3 regions of the Heyndrickxia sp. FSL W8-0423 genome follow, and region 2 is predicted to be linked to each of the others. Evidence: a T-box and tRNA genes for the amino acid it is inferred to sense, from the RefSeq annotation. Region 2 holds a T-box; the other regions hold tRNA genes.
What was found. The T-box of region 2 lies ahead of thrS (threonine--tRNA ligase). A T-box ahead of a tRNA ligase gene usually reads a tRNA of that ligase, here a tRNA-Thr.
Positions count from the first base shown of each region.

Region 1: it has a tRNA-Thr gene. The T-box ahead of thrS (threonine--tRNA ligase) is inferred to sense a tRNA for this amino acid. The anticodon was not compared.
Region 3: it has a tRNA-Thr gene. The T-box ahead of thrS (threonine--tRNA ligase) is inferred to sense a tRNA for this amino acid. The anticodon was not compared.

Region 1 covers NZ_JBBPBE010000001.1:3,762,274-3,767,360, reverse strand. Annotated here, with positions in the region: rRNA gene MKY81_RS19350 (23S ribosomal RNA) at 1-2,544, shown strand, start outside; rRNA gene rrf (5S ribosomal RNA) at 2,618-2,734, shown strand; tRNA gene MKY81_RS19340 (tRNA-Val) at 2,866-2,941, shown strand; tRNA gene MKY81_RS19335 (tRNA-Thr) at 3,119-3,194, shown strand; tRNA gene MKY81_RS19330 (tRNA-Lys) at 3,210-3,285, shown strand; tRNA gene MKY81_RS19325 (tRNA-Leu) at 3,298-3,379, shown strand; tRNA gene MKY81_RS19320 (tRNA-Gly) at 3,397-3,471, shown strand; tRNA gene MKY81_RS19315 (tRNA-Leu) at 3,482-3,570, shown strand; tRNA gene MKY81_RS19310 (tRNA-Arg) at 3,607-3,683, shown strand; tRNA gene MKY81_RS19305 (tRNA-Pro) at 3,791-3,867, shown strand; tRNA gene MKY81_RS19300 (tRNA-Ala) at 3,892-3,967, shown strand; tRNA gene MKY81_RS19295 (tRNA-Met) at 3,991-4,067, shown strand; tRNA gene MKY81_RS19290 (tRNA-Ile) at 4,072-4,148, shown strand; tRNA gene MKY81_RS19285 (tRNA-Ser) at 4,158-4,250, shown strand; tRNA gene MKY81_RS19280 (tRNA-Met) at 4,270-4,343, shown strand; tRNA gene MKY81_RS19275 (tRNA-Asp) at 4,379-4,455, shown strand; tRNA gene MKY81_RS19270 (tRNA-Phe) at 4,624-4,699, shown strand; tRNA gene MKY81_RS19265 (tRNA-His) at 4,735-4,810, shown strand; tRNA gene MKY81_RS19260 (tRNA-Gly) at 4,817-4,890, shown strand; tRNA gene MKY81_RS19255 (tRNA-Ile) at 4,903-4,976, shown strand; tRNA gene MKY81_RS19250 (tRNA-Asn) at 4,983-5,057, shown strand; tRNA gene MKY81_RS19245 (tRNA-Ser) at 5,080-5,087, shown strand, end outside.
Region 2 covers NZ_JBBPBE010000001.1:1,451,160-1,456,246, reverse strand. Annotated here, with positions in the region: gene thrS (threonine--tRNA ligase) at 233-1,441, opposite strand; T-box leader at 1,493-1,726, opposite strand; T-box leader at 1,763-1,993, opposite strand; gene MKY81_RS07270 (bifunctional GNAT family N-acetyltransferase/carbon-nitrogen hydrolase family protein) at 2,046-3,575, opposite strand; gene MKY81_RS07265 (catalase) at 3,820-5,087, shown strand, end outside.
Region 3 covers NZ_JBBPBE010000001.1:1,958,381-1,963,467, forward strand. Annotated here, with positions in the region: rRNA gene MKY81_RS09840 (23S ribosomal RNA) at 1-1,846, shown strand, start outside; rRNA gene rrf (5S ribosomal RNA) at 1,958-2,074, shown strand; tRNA gene MKY81_RS09850 (tRNA-Asn) at 2,084-2,158, shown strand; tRNA gene MKY81_RS09855 (tRNA-Ser) at 2,162-2,253, shown strand; tRNA gene MKY81_RS09860 (tRNA-Glu) at 2,264-2,338, shown strand; tRNA gene MKY81_RS09865 (tRNA-Val) at 2,365-2,440, shown strand; tRNA gene MKY81_RS09870 (tRNA-Met) at 2,450-2,523, shown strand; tRNA gene MKY81_RS09875 (tRNA-Asp) at 2,542-2,618, shown strand; tRNA gene MKY81_RS09880 (tRNA-Phe) at 2,640-2,715, shown strand; tRNA gene MKY81_RS09885 (tRNA-Thr) at 2,737-2,812, shown strand; tRNA gene MKY81_RS09890 (tRNA-Tyr) at 2,836-2,919, shown strand; tRNA gene MKY81_RS09895 (tRNA-Trp) at 2,927-3,000, shown strand; tRNA gene MKY81_RS09900 (tRNA-His) at 3,003-3,078, shown strand; tRNA gene MKY81_RS09905 (tRNA-Gln) at 3,117-3,188, shown strand; tRNA gene MKY81_RS09910 (tRNA-Gly) at 3,192-3,266, shown strand; tRNA gene MKY81_RS09915 (tRNA-Cys) at 3,272-3,345, shown strand; tRNA gene MKY81_RS09920 (tRNA-Leu) at 3,352-3,433, shown strand; gene MKY81_RS09925 (MOSC domain-containing protein) at 4,115-4,747, opposite strand.

The DNA of each region.
Region 1 (5,087 bases), 2.3 Mb from region 2:
CCTGAGTACGGCGGGACACGTGAAATCCCGTCGGAAGCAGGGAGGACCATCTCCCAAGGCTAAATACTCCCTAGTGACCGATAGTGAACCAGTACCGTGAGGGAAAGGTGAAAAGCACCCCGGGAGGGGAGTGAAAGAGAACCTGAAACCGTGTGCCTACAAGTAGTTAGAGCTCTGTGCGTATTTCCTTCGGAAAGACGCCGAGTGATAGCGTGCCTTTTGTAGAATGAACCGGCGAGTTACGATTTCAAGCAAGGTTAAGCTGAAGAGGCGGAGCCGCAGCGAAAGCGAGTCTTAATAGGGCGAATGAGTTTGAGGTCGTAGACCCGAAACCAGGTGATCTACCCATGTCCAGGGTGAAGGTAAGGTAACACTTACTGGAGGCCCGAACCCACGCACGTTGAAAAGTGCGGGGATGAGGTGTGGGTAGCGGAGAAATTCCAATCGAACTTGGAGATAGCTGGTTCTCTCCGAAATAGCTTTAGGGCTAGCCTTAAGGTAAGAGTCTTGGAGGTAGAGCACTGTTTGGACTAGGGGCCCTCATCGGGTTACCGAATTCAGACAAACTCCGAATGCCAATGACTTATCCTTAGGAGTCAGACTGCGAGTGATAAGATCCGTAGTCAAAAGGGAAACAGCCCAGACCACCAGCTAAGGTCCCAAAGTATACGTTAAGTGGAAAAGGATGTGGAGTTGCTTAGACAACCAGGATGTTGGCTTAGAAGCAGCCACCATTTAAAGAGTGCGTAATAGCTCACTGGTCGAGTGACTCTGCGCCGAAAATGTACCGGGGCTAAACGTATCACCGAAGCTGTGGATGGACACCGTTGGTGTCCGTGGTAGGAGAGCGTTCTAAGGGCTGAGAAGCTAGACCGTAAGGACTGGTGGAGCGCTTAGAAGTGAGAATGCCGGTATGAGTAGCGAAAGAAGGGTGAGAATCCCTTCCACCGAATGCCTAAGGTTTCCTGAGGAAGGCTCGTCCGCTCAGGGTTAGTCGGGACCTAAGCCGAGGCCGAAAGGCGTAGGCGATGGACAACAGGTTGATATTCCTGTACCACCTCTTCACCGTTTGAACGATGGGGGGACGCAGGAGGATAGGGTAAGCGCGCTGCTGGAATAGCGCGTCCAAGCAGTTAGAGGGGTGACGAGGCAAATCCCGTCACCATGTACCTTGAGCTGTGATGGCGAGGGAAATATAGTACCGAAGTTCCTGATTCCACACTGCCTAGAAAATCCTCTAGTGAGGTGAAAGGTGCCCGTACCGCAAACCGACACAGGTAGGCGAGGAGAGAATCCTAAGGTGAGCGAGAGAACTCTCGTTAAGGAACTCGGCAAAATGACCCCGTAACTTCGGGAGAAGGGGTGCTCTGTTAGGGTGCAAGCCCGAGAGAGCCGCAGTGAATAGGCCCAGGCGACTGTTTAGCAAAAACACAGGTCTCTGCGAAGCCGTAAGGCGAAGTATAGGGGCTGACGCCTGCCCGGTGCTGGAAGGTTAAGAGGAGAGGTTAGTGGCATCACGAAGCTTTGAATTGAAGCCCCAGTAAACGGCGGCCGTAACTATAACGGTCCTAAGGTAGCGAAATTCCTTGTCAGGTAAGTTCTGACCCGCACGAAAGGCGCAACGATCTGGGCACTGTCTCAACGAGAGACTCGGTGAAATTATAGTACCTGTGAAGATGCAGGTTACCCGCGACAGGACGGAAAGACCCCGTGGAGCTTTACTGCAGCCTGATATTGAATTTTGGTACAGCTTGTACAGGATAGGTAGGAGCCTTTGAAGCCGGAGCGCCAGCTTCGGTGGAGGCGTCGGTGGGATACTACCCTGGCTGTATTGAAATTCTAACCCGCACCCCTGAATCGGGGTGGGAGACAGTGTCAGGCAGGCAGTTTGACTGGGGCGGTCGCCTCCTAAAAGGTAACGGAGGCGCCCAAAGGTTCCCTCAGAATGGTTGGAAATCATTCGCAGAGTGTAAAGGCACAAGGGAGCTTGACTGCGAGACCTACAAGTCGAGCAGGGACGAAAGTCGGGCTTAGTGATCCGGTGGTTCCGCATGGAAGGGCCATCGCTCAACGGATAAAAGCTACCCCGGGGATAACAGGCTTATCTCCCCCAAGAGTCCACATCGACGGGGAGGTTTGGCACCTCGATGTCGGCTCATCGCATCCTGGGGCTGTAGTCGGTCCCAAGGGTTGGGCTGTTCGCCCATTAAAGCGGTACGCGAGCTGGGTTCAGAACGTCGTGAGACAGTTCGGTCCCTATCCGTCGTGGGCGTAGGAAATTTGAGAGGAGCTGTCCTTAGTACGAGAGGACCGGGATGGACGCACCGCTGGTGTACCAGTTGTCTTGCCAAAGGCATCGCTGGGTAGCTATGTGCGGAAGGGATAAGTGCTGAAAGCATCTAAGCATGAAGCCCCCCTCAAGATGAGATTTCCCTTAGTTTATCTAAATAAGACCCCTGAAAGATGATCAGGTTGATAGGTTCGAGGTGGAAGTGTGGCGACACATGGAGCTGACGAATACTAATCGGTCGAAGACTTAACCAACAATAGATTCAAGGTTATTATGAAGTGTTTCTCATCTATCTAGTTTTGAGGGAACAAACCCTTAAATAAATAGTCTGGTAACTATGGCGAGAAGGTCACACCCGTTCCCATCCCGAACACGGAAGTTAAGCTTCTCAGCGCCGATGGTAGTTGGGGGCTCTCCCCCTGCAAGAGTAGGACGTTGCCAGGCAAATAGAAAAGCGGAAGACGCTTGCTCATCGGCGAAACTCGCTGGAGGGCTGACGAGGAAGATTGTTTTTCAAAACTTCCACAGCAGCCTGAAGCGATGCAAGCCGATAGCGTCTGAAGCTAGACAATAATGGAGGATTAGCTCAGCTGGGAGAGCACCTGCCTTACAAGCAGGGGGTCGGCGGTTCGATCCCGTCATCCTCCACCATATTTATTTAATTTAAAAGATAATCGTATGCCGGCCTAGTTCAATTGGTAGAGCACGACCGAATAAGCTTCATTGAAATGCTTCAGCGTACAGCTTGAGCTGCTACTTGAATCAGCATTCTGAAAGCTGGACGACAGTTCAAATTTAAATTAAATTAAAGGAATACGATCATAATAAGCCGGCCTAGCTCAATTGGTAGAGCAACTGACTTGTAATCAGTAGGTTGGGGGTTCAAGTCCTCTGGCCGGCACCATCTTTCGAAGATATCGAGCCATTAGCTCAGTCGGTAGAGCATCTGACTTTTAATCAGAGGGTCGAAGGTTCGAGTCCTTCATGGCTCACCATTTAAATTATACGCGGGTGTGGCGGAATTGGCAGACGCACCAGACTTAGGATCTGGCGCCGCAAGGCGTGGGGGTTCGACTCCCTTCACCCGCATTATAAGTAATTAAGTCGCGGAAGTAGTTCAGTGGTAGAACACCACCTTGCCAAGGTGGGGGTCGCGGGTTCGAATCCCGTCTTCCGCTCCAGACAACCCTTGCCGGGGTGGCGGAACTGGCAGACGCACAGGACTTAAAATCCTGCGGTAGGTGACTACCGTACCGGTTCGATTCCGGTCCTCGGCACCATAATTTTTTTGCAAAGCAAAATAATTTTCTTAATATGCGCCCGTAGCTCAATTGGATAGAGCGTTTGACTACGGATCAAAAGGTTAGGGGTTCGACTCCTCTCGGGCGCGCCATTACTAGAAGTGAGAAGTTGGAAATTAGAAGTTAGAATGTAAGTTTTATCTTCGAAGCAACACTAGAGATACTCTAACCTCGATCATCCAATCTCTAACATCTAAATCGGGAAGTAGCTCAGCTTGGTAGAGCACATGGTTTGGGACCATGGGGTCGCAGGTTCGAATCCTGTCTTCCCGACCATTCAAAATATACAAATAGTATTATGGGGCCTTAGCTCAGCTGGGAGAGCGCCTGCTTTGCACGCAGGAGGTCAGCGGTTCGATCCCGCTAGGCTCCACCAAAAAATATTAAATATAACTATATGGCGGCGTAGCTCAGCTGGCTAGAGCGTACGGTTCATACCCGTGAGGTCGTGGGTTCGATCCCCTCCGCCGCTACCATATAGGACCTTTAGCTCAGCTGGTTAGAGCAGACGGCTCATAACCGTCCGGTCGTAGGTTCGAGTCCTACAAGGTCCACCATAGAATTTCGGAGGAATACCCAAGTCTGGCTGAAGGGATCGGTCTTGAAAACCGACAGGCGGGTTACACCGCGCGGGGGTTCGAATCCCTCTTCCTCCGCCATATAAACGTATAATATTGCCGCGGGGTGGAGCAGTCTGGTAGCTCGTCGGGCTCATAACCCGAAGGTCGCAGGTTCAAATCCTGCCTCCGCAATCATTTAAGTAAAATTTATACTTGATTAAAAAAATGGTCCGGTAGTTCAGCTGGTTAGAATGCCTGCCTGTCACGCAGGAGGTCGCGGGTTCGAGTCCCGTCCGGACCGCCATTTTACAACATACATTACATAATTGGCTCGGTAGCTCAGTCGGTAGAGCACGATCGAATAAGCTACAAAGCGACGCTTCAGCGTACCAATCGAGCTGCATCTTGTATAACTTCCCGAGATTGGGACGATGGCGAACTTCATGCTAGATAAGGAAAATAAATTAAAAATGGCTCGGTAGCTCAGTCGGTAGAGCAATGGACTGAAAATCCATGTGTCGGCGGTTCGATTCCGTCCCGAGCCACCATTTAAAGTAACTAAGAAACGTATTTAACAAATATGGCGGCTATGGCGAAGTGGTTAACGCATCGGATTGTGGTTCCGACATGCGTGGGTTCGATTCCCACTAGCCGCCCCATATATTGCGGGTGTAGTTTAGTGGTAAAACTACAGCCTTCCAAGCTGTTGTCGTGGGTTCGATTCCCATCACCCGCTCCATATTTTTTTTATGGGCCTATAGCTCAGCTGGTTAGAGCGCACGCCTGATAAGCGTGAGGTCGATGGTTCGAGTCCATTTAGGCCCATTTTATTCCGCAGTAGCTCAGTGGTAGAGCTATCGGCTGTTAACCGATCGGTCGTAGGTTCGAATCCTACCTGCGGAGCCATTTTATTTTTAAAAGAAATATTGGAGAAGT
Region 2 (5,087 bases):
AAAAATATTTGCTTTATTAATAGAATATAAGAAAAGAAGCAGTTTGTTAATTTCAACTTTTTGCAAACTTTCCATCAAAAAGCATAAATAAAAAACACTCACCATGAGAGTAAAGTAAGTGTCTTTTTTCATAGTGCATTTTTTAAGCTTGATCGATTATGTTTACTTTAACGCAGCATCCCTTTGTTTTTCAGACACTGTTTACGATTTTTGATTTTCATTATATAAGAAATTACCCTTTAAAAATTTCTCCCTTCAGCAGATCAATTGTTTCTTGAATACCTCTCACCCCAAGATTTCCATTTTTCCTTTGTCTAATCGCTACCGATTCATTTTCAATTTCCATATCACCAATAACGAGCATATAAGGAACCTTTTGTTTTTCTGCCTCTCTAATTTTTAATCCCATTTTTTCGTCCCTATCATCGATCTCGACTCGAAAACCAGCCGATTCCATTCGAGATTTTACATTCTCTGCATAATCTATATGGGATTCTGCAATAGGGATGATTTTTGCTTGAACGGGTGATAACCAGAGGGGAAAATCGCCTGCGTAATGTTCAATTAAAATCGCCATAAATCGTTCGACTGAACCAAATATTGCTCGGTGGATCATCACTGGTCGGTGAAATTGGCCTTCTTTCCCTACATAAGAGCAATTAAACTTTTCTGGCATTAGAAAATCTAATTGAACTGTTCCACACTGCCAGCTTCTTCCTAAGGAATCTAAAATGTGAAAATCAATTTTGGGACCATAAAATGCTCCATCGCCGTGGTTAACTTGATATGCAATGGCTTTCTTTTTTAATACTGATTCTAATGCAGCTTCGGCATCGTCCCAAATTGCTTTGGAGCCCATAAACTCTTCTGGGCGTGTAGATAGTTCTACCTTGTATTCAAACCCAAAATGTGTGTAGAACTCTGCAATTAACTCTAGTACTTTTGCAATTTCAGCTTCAATTTGGTCTTCCCTAACAAATAAATGTGCATCATCCTGAGTAAATGATCGGACCCGCAGCAATCCATTTAAGGAGCCTGAAAGCTCGTGGCGATGGACTAATCCAAGCTCCGCGTAGCGAACAGGGAGTTCCCGATAACTTCTTCGCTTATTATTAAAGATTAAGATGGCGCCAGGACAATTCATCGGTTTAATTGCATAATTTTGCTGATCAACATTGGAAAAATACATATTTTCGTGATAATGATCCCAATGACCCGATTGTTCCCAAAGTTCCTGCTTCATCATAATCGGTGTCTTAATTTCCTGATAGCCGGCTTTAACATGCTTTTCTCTCCAATAATTTTCCAACTCATTTCGAATCACCATTCCTTTCGGTAAGAAAAACGGCATCCCTGGTGCTTCTTCCATTGAAGCAAATAGCTCTAACTCTTGACCTAATTTTCGATGATTTCTTTTTTCTACTTCCATTTCATTTAACATGTTTGATTCCTCCTTGTTTATTTTATTTATAAAAAAACGCACCCATCCCAAAAAAGGGACGAGTGCGGTCGTGGTGCCACCCTATTTCCACAATGCACAAACTTCGTACATTATGCTCAGGAAAGATAACGGTTTTTGCCGATTATAGTTAATTTGTTTTCTACATTTCCCTATAATTGCTCGAAGGTGGTAAACTACTCTCTTTTCTTCAGGGCTCTCAGCCATTGACCCTGTTCTCTGGTTAAGAAAAACGAAAATAATTCATGTCCTTTTCATCGCAATTAATATTAAATTTACAAATAAAAAACGCACTCATCCCATAGAAGGGACGAGTGCGGTCGTGGTGCCACCCTAATTTCACAATGTACAAACTTTGTACATTATGCTCAGAAAAGATAACGGTTTTACCGATTATAGTTAATCTGTTTTCAACATTTCCCTATAATGCTCATAGGTGGTAAACTATTCCCTTCTCTTCAGGGCTCTCAGCCATTGACCCTGTTCTCTAATAAGATGAACGAGAATAATTCATGTCCTAATCGTCGCTTTCAATTTATATTGAAATGAATTTTAACATCTATATTTGAAGAATGCAAGGATTTTTTTATTTAGGAAATTTATTCGTCTCAATCCTGTACAAATCCTTACGACGATCGCGTAATTGTCTTACGGAACCACTATTTCGTGAACGTCTAAGTTTCTCAAGATCCACATCACCGACAACAACCGTATCCACATTAGGATCACATTCTCCAACGATCCCATCTCTCGCAAATCCAAAATCAGACGGAGAAAAAATAGCTGATTGTGCATATTGGATATCCATATTCTCAACATGCGTTAAGTTGCCCACGGTACCAGCAATACAAGTATAAACCTGATTTTCTATCGCCCTTGCCTGTGCACAGTAGCGTACACGCAGATATCCTTGACGATCCTCTGTACAAAATGGCACGAAAATAATATTTGCTCCTTTATCAACGGCAATACGAGCAAGTTCCGGGAACTCAACATCGTAACAGATTTGAATCGCAATTTTTCCACAATCGGTGTCAAACACATTGATTTCATTGCCCTCGGCTATCCCCCACCACTTTCGTTCATTTGGTGTGGCATGAATTTTTGACTGATTTTCAATCGTTCCATCACGGCGAAATAAATAAGCAACATTGTAGATGTCTCCATCTCTTTCTACGAAATGTGAACCACCTATAATATTCACGTTATATCTAACCGCCAGCTCCGTAAACAATTCAATATACTGGTCGGTATAGGTTGCCAAACGTCGTACTGCTTGGTCTGGACGTTTTTCCTCTAAAAATGACATTAATTGAGTAGTAAATAATTCGGGAAAAACAGCAAAATCCGAACCAAAATCAGCTGCTACATCTACATAATATTCAACTTGCCTTGTAAAATCCTGAAAGGAATCAATTTTTTTCATCATATACTGGATGGAACAAATTCTTATTGGAAAAGATGCACGATACACTCTTCGTGTCTTCGGTAGATAGTCAATATTATTCCATTCCATCAAAGTTGCAAAGGCAGCAGATGCCTTGTCATCCGGAAGATATCTAGTATTGATCCGTTTAATTTTAAATCCTTCAAGAAGCTGAAACGACAGGACCGGATCATAGATACTATGTTTTTCAACCTCTGTCACATACTCTCGAGGCGTCATCTCGTCCTTATATTTATAATAATTCGGAATCCGCCCGCCAATGATGATGCTTTGGAGATTTAATTTTCGTGCGAGCTCCTTCCTCGCTTCATACAAACGATGCCCAAATTTCATCCTACGATATTCCGGGTCAACCATCACTTCAATCCCATAAAGATTAAATCCATCCGGATCATGATTCGTAATATATCCATTATCAGTAATGGTATTCCAAGTATGCTGATCTTCGTATTCATCAAAATTAACGATTAGACTGGAACAAGTACCGACAATTTTGTCCTCGTATTCCACACAAAATTGCCCTTCCGGAAACGTATGAATATGACTTTCTAATTGTTCCCGCTTCCATGGTTCCATCCCGGGAAAGCAACGTTTCCACAGCTCCATAATGTCATCAATATCTTCCATTTTTATATTCCTAACGATAATTTTCTTTTCATATTTCGACATATCTGTTTCTGTCACGTTCTCACATCCCTAACACAATCTTTTATCATTTATTTCTACGGTTATCATACCCTCTTATATAATTTTTTAACTTCAATCCGAATTTTTTTAAGTATCTTGAATAAAGTTTTCCTCAAAATCGTATAATAACAGTGACACACCCGGTTCCCACCACGTTTATTCCACCCCGTTCAGGGTATTTGAAAATTAGAAGTTCAAGTTTCTTAACTAGTATAGGAGGCTAACAATGGAAAACAAGAAAACAAATCAATTAAAAAAATACGCGATTAATAATGAAAAGCATGCTGGTTTAACGACTAACCAAGGATTAAAAATGGCTGAAGATGAGTTTTCATTAAAAAGTGGTTTAAGAGGCCCTACCTTGATGGAAGACTTTCATTTCAGGGAAAAAATGACCCATTTCGACCATGAACGAATTCCTGAACGTGTGGTTCATGCACGAGGAGTTGGTGCGCATGGAATCTTCCAACTATATGAATCTCTAGGGAAATATACGAGGGCAGATTTTTTAACAGACCCTTCAAAAATCACCCCCGTATTTGTTCGATTTTCTACAGTTCAAGGGTCTAGAGGATCGAGCGATACCGTTCGAGATGTGCGCGGCTTTGCAACAAAGTTTTACACGGATGAGGGAAATTTCGATTTAGTTGGAAATAATATGCCGGTTTTCTTTATCCAAGATGCGATCAAATTCCCTGATTTTGTCCATGCTGTTAAACCGGAACCGCACAACGAAATCCCCCAAGGGGCCAGTGCTCATGATACTTTTTGGGACTTTATCGGTCAAAATCATGAATCAGCACATATGATCATGTGGCATATGAGTGATCGGGCCATCCCGCGAAGCTTACGTATGATGGAAGGCTTTGGTGTACATACCTTCCGCCTTGTCAATGCTGAAGGAAAAGCACATTTTGTAAAATTCCATTGGAAGCCGACATTAGGTGTACATTCTCTAGTGTGGGATGAAGCGCAAAAGATTGCTGGAAAAAATCCGGATTTTCATCGCCAAGATTTATATGAAGCAATTGAAAAAGGTGATTTTCCGGAATGGGAGCTTGGATTGCAGATCATACGCGAAGAGGACGAACACGCATTTGATTTTGATATTTTAGATCCTACGAAAATTTGGCCAGAAGAAGAAGTTCCGGTGAAGATTGTTGGTAAAATGACATTAAATCGAAATGTTGATAACTTTTTTGCGGAAACCGAACAAGTAGCCTTTCACCCTGGTCATGTTGTTCCCGGTATTGATTTTTCTAATGATCCTTTACTTCAAGGGCGTTTGTTTTCCTATACCGATACACAGCTATCAAGACTAGGTGGTCCTAACTTCCACCAAATCCCTATTAATCAACCAGTATGTCCTTTTCATAATAACCAGCGAGATGGAATGCATCAAATGACGATCCATCATGGACAAACAAGCTATCATCGAAATGGCTTAAATGCAAATCAACCTCAGCCTGTTCCTGTTGAAAAGGGTGGTTACGA
Region 3 (5,087 bases), 510 kb from region 2:
CTTAGACAACCAGGATGTTGGCTTAGAAGCAGCCACCATTTAAAGAGTGCGTAATAGCTCACTGGTCGAGTGACTCTGCGCCGAAAATGTACCGGGGCTAAACGTATCACCGAAGCTGTGGATGGACACCGTTGGTGTCCGTGGTAGGAGAGCGTTCTAAGGGCTGAGAAGCTAGACCGTAAGGACTGGTGGAGCGCTTAGAAGTGAGAATGCCGGTATGAGTAGCGAAAGAAGGGTGAGAATCCCTTCCACCGAATGCCTAAGGTTTCCTGAGGAAGGCTCGTCCGCTCAGGGTTAGTCGGGACCTAAGCCGAGGCCGAAAGGCGTAGGCGATGGACAACAGGTTGATATTCCTGTACCACCTCTTCACCGTTTGAACGATGGGGGGACGCAGGAGGATAGGGTAAGCGCGCTGCTGGAATAGCGCGTCCAAGCAGTTAGAGGGGTGACGAGGCAAATCCCGTCACCATGTACCTTGAGCTGTGATGGCGAGGGAAATATAGTACCGAAGTTCCTGATTCCACACTGCCTAGAAAATCCTCTAGTGAGGTGAAAGGTGCCCGTACCGCAAACCGACACAGGTAGGCGAGGAGAGAATCCTAAGGTGAGCGAGAGAACTCTCGTTAAGGAACTCGGCAAAATGACCCCGTAACTTCGGGAGAAGGGGTGCTCTGTTAGGGTGCAAGCCCGAGAGAGCCGCAGTGAATAGGCCCAGGCGACTGTTTAGCAAAAACACAGGTCTCTGCGAAGCCGTAAGGCGAAGTATAGGGGCTGACGCCTGCCCGGTGCTGGAAGGTTAAGAGGAGAGGTTAGCGCAAGCGAAGCTTTGAATTGAAGCCCCAGTAAACGGCGGCCGTAACTATAACGGTCCTAAGGTAGCGAAATTCCTTGTCAGGTAAGTTCTGACCCGCACGAAAGGCGCAACGATCTGGGCACTGTCTCAACGAGAGACTCGGTGAAATTATAGTACCTGTGAAGATGCAGGTTACCCGCGACAGGACGGAAAGACCCCGTGGAGCTTTACTGCAGCCTGATATTGAATTTTGGTACAGCTTGTACAGGATAGGTAGGAGCCTTTGAAGCCGGAGCGCCAGCTTCGGTGGAGGCGTCGGTGGGATACTACCCTGGCTGTATTGAAATTCTAACCCGCACCCCTGAATCGGGGTGGGAGACAGTGTCAGGCAGGCAGTTTGACTGGGGCGGTCGCCTCCTAAAAGGTAACGGAGGCGCCCAAAGGTTCCCTCAGAATGGTTGGAAATCATTCGCAGAGTGTAAAGGCACAAGGGAGCTTGACTGCGAGACCTACAAGTCGAGCAGGGACGAAAGTCGGGCTTAGTGATCCGGTGGTTCCGCATGGAAGGGCCATCGCTCAACGGATAAAAGCTACCCCGGGGATAACAGGCTTATCTCCCCCAAGAGTCCACATCGACGGGGAGGTTTGGCACCTCGATGTCGGCTCATCGCATCCTGGGGCTGTAGTCGGTCCCAAGGGTTGGGCTGTTCGCCCATTAAAGCGGTACGCGAGCTGGGTTCAGAACGTCGTGAGACAGTTCGGTCCCTATCCGTCGTGGGCGTAGGAAATTTGAGAGGAGCTGTCCTTAGTACGAGAGGACCGGGATGGACGCACCGCTGGTGTACCAGTTGTCTTGCCAAAGGCATCGCTGGGTAGCTATGTGCGGAAGGGATAAGTGCTGAAAGCATCTAAGCATGAAGCCCCCCTCAAGATGAGATTTCCCTTAGTTTATCTAAATAAGACCCCTGAAAGATGATCAGGTTGATAGGTTCGAGGTGGAAGTGTGGCGACACATGGAGCTGACGGATACTAATCGGTCGAAGACTTATCCTAATTTGATTCAACGTTATTACTGTTTCTCATCTATCTAGTTTTGAAGGAATAATTTTAAATTAATCCTTGAAAAATTTCAAAAATCATATATAATAATATATGTCCATAAGGTTTGGTGGCTATAGCGAGAAGGTCACACCCGTTCCCATCCCGAACACGGAAGTTAAGCTTCTCAGCGCCGATGGTAGTTGGGGGATCTCCTCCTGCAAGAGTAGGACGTCGCCAAGCTTGTAATATTCCGCAGTAGCTCAGTGGTAGAGCTATCGGCTGTTAACCGATCGGTCGTAGGTTCGAATCCTACCTGCGGAGCCATTAGGAGAGCTGTCCGAGTGGCCGAAGGAGCACGATTGGAAATCGTGTAGACGGTTAACGCTGTCTCAAGGGTTCAAATCCCTTGCTCTCCGCCATTTAAACTGTGGCCCGTTGGTCAAGCGGTTAAGACACCGCCCTTTCACGGCGGTAACACGGGTTCGAATCCCGTACGGGTCACCATTTAATAAATTTTAACTATACATATTGGAGGATTAGCTCAGCTGGGAGAGCACCTGCCTTACAAGCAGGGGGTCGGCGGTTCGATCCCGTCATCCTCCACCATATTATTGTCGCGGGGTGGAGCAGTCTGGTAGCTCGTCGGGCTCATAACCCGAAGGTCGCAGGTTCAAATCCTGCCTCCGCAATTGATTTGAAATTAAAATGGTCCGGTAGTTCAGCTGGTTAGAATGCCTGCCTGTCACGCAGGAGGTCGCGGGTTCGAGTCCCGTCCGGACCGCCATTTTCTTCAAATATATAAAGTGGCTCGGTAGCTCAGTCGGTAGAGCAATGGACTGAAAATCCATGTGTCGGCGGTTCGATTCCGTCCCGAGCCACCATTTATTAATTATATAGACTAAGCCGGCCTAGCTCAATTGGTAGAGCAACTGACTTGTAATCAGTAGGTTGGGGGTTCAAGTCCTCTGGCCGGCACCAGTCATTACTTTTAGTAATGATATGGAGGGGTAGCGAAGTGGCTAAACGCGGCGGACTGTAAATCCGCTCCTTCGGGTTCGGCGGTTCGAATCCGTCCCCCTCCACCATTATTAAAGGGGCATAGTTTAAAGGTAGAACTAAGGTCTCCAAAACCTTCAGTGTGGGTTCGATTCCTACTGCCCCTGCCATGGCGGATGTGGCGAAGTGGTTAACGCATCGGATTGTGGTTCCGACATTCGTGGGTTCGATTCCCATCATCCGCCCCATTTATGAACAAATAAATATTTACATCATATATTATTATTGGGCTATAGCCAAGTGGTAAGGCAACGGACTTTGACTCCGTCATTCGTTGGTTCGAATCCAGCTAGCCCAGTTTGCGGAAGTAGTTCAGTGGTAGAACACCACCTTGCCAAGGTGGGGGTCGCGGGTTCGAATCCCGTCTTCCGCTCCAACAATGGCGGCATAGCCAAGTGGTAAGGCAGAGGTCTGCAAAACCTTTACCACCGGTTCGAATCCGGTTGCCGCCTCCATATTATGCCGGTGTGGCGGAATTGGCAGACGCGCACGACTCAAAATCGTGTTCCTTCTGGAGTGTCGGTTCGACCCCGACCACCGGTATCATAGCACTGCTTGCCAATGTAGTGAAATCAACGTTTCTTACTCTATGTAAGGAACGTTTTTTATTTATCTCAAATACGATTCTTTGAAAATTATTGTGTACATAAAATCGTGAGCGTACCTGTCATTAAACAAGGAGGAATTTAAAAATGGCAAGGCATACAAAAGAATTATCTATTGAGGAGTATCAATCATTAACAGTCCAAAAAGCGTAAAGGAAATTGATTTCAAAACTGCTCTTTCTTTATTTGTTGATGATTGTCAAATCAGAAATCTAAGCCTCAAACAATCCAATATTATAGAAATGAATTATCTGTTTTCTTTAAAATCCTAAGAGAACAGGAAATTACCCCCTCACTAGACACTATTTCTAAAGAGCATATAAAGCGATAAAGCGAAATGTCATTCTCTATATGAATGAGAAGGGATTGCAAACAGTAACAATGGACACACGTTTAAGAGCAATTAGAGCATTTTTAAATTTCCTGCATCGTGAACGGCATCTTAAAGAAATTTAGTTAATTGACATTAAACTGCTTAAAGACCGTAAAAAATGGATAAAAATGTAAAATAACATTGACTGTTTCGGCAGTCCTATTTTAGTTCAATAAGATATACATAAAAAAACTAGCTTTTTGGTCTAGGTTTAGCGTCATCCACAGTTTTCTACACAGCAGAGAATCATAACAATTTTAAAAATCTATTCCTCCAGTCCTCTGCAAGGGCATCAACTGCCAATATCTTTTCAATTGATGCTTTATCCTGTTTTTGGTGAAAAAGAATTTGAGTAGCAAAAGAAACGGATATTTCTTTTGAGTGTTTTTCCAAAAGAGTTATTTCCGAATCGAACTTAATAGTTCCCTCTTCCAATACCCGAAAAAAGTAACCAGTTAGAGTCGTTTCAATCACTTTCTTTAAAAGTTGTTTTTCCTCGTTATAATTGGAGATAGTTACACAAGGTACCCTCCCTTGTGTTATTTGAAGAATAGTATCCCCTATTTTATATATGTCACCAATACAAACCTGTTCTTCCGTCATACCTGTTGCAGTAATATTTTCCCCAAAAGCAGGTAGAATAAGCTTTTTTTGAAATACTTCTTCCCAATAAGAGTAATGCTCGAATGGATAGAAACATACTACACGGTCTGATCCCCCGTGAAATTTGTGATTTGCAACATCATCACCAACAATGATAGATTTTTCTACTTTAAAGGATTTTACAGCCGATTTCCCTATTCCAGAAAACCCTATTTTATTATTCCAATTGTATTCCTTCGGTTTTCCAACAGCTAAATTAATAATTTTTCGATTCAATTTGAATTTACCTCACTTCAACAGAACTCCAAAATCCGCTAATATAAATTGTATTATACTAGTGTCACTTGAAAAGGTACAATTATTAAAAAAACATTGGGGTTAGGAAAAGATTAATATACTTTAAAGAATGTGCAGGAATGATCTTAAACTATAGGGTACTTTAATTAAATAAACAACTTTTCTAGAGCATACGGTTTTTTTTTGTTGGTTAAAAGGCCAAATGGATTAGAAAATGTAAGTATAGACCATGACCTAAATAAAACAAATTCATTGCTCTATATCTATTAAAACCCGCCCTATTTATATGCTTATAATCATCTATTTCTAAATTAAAATG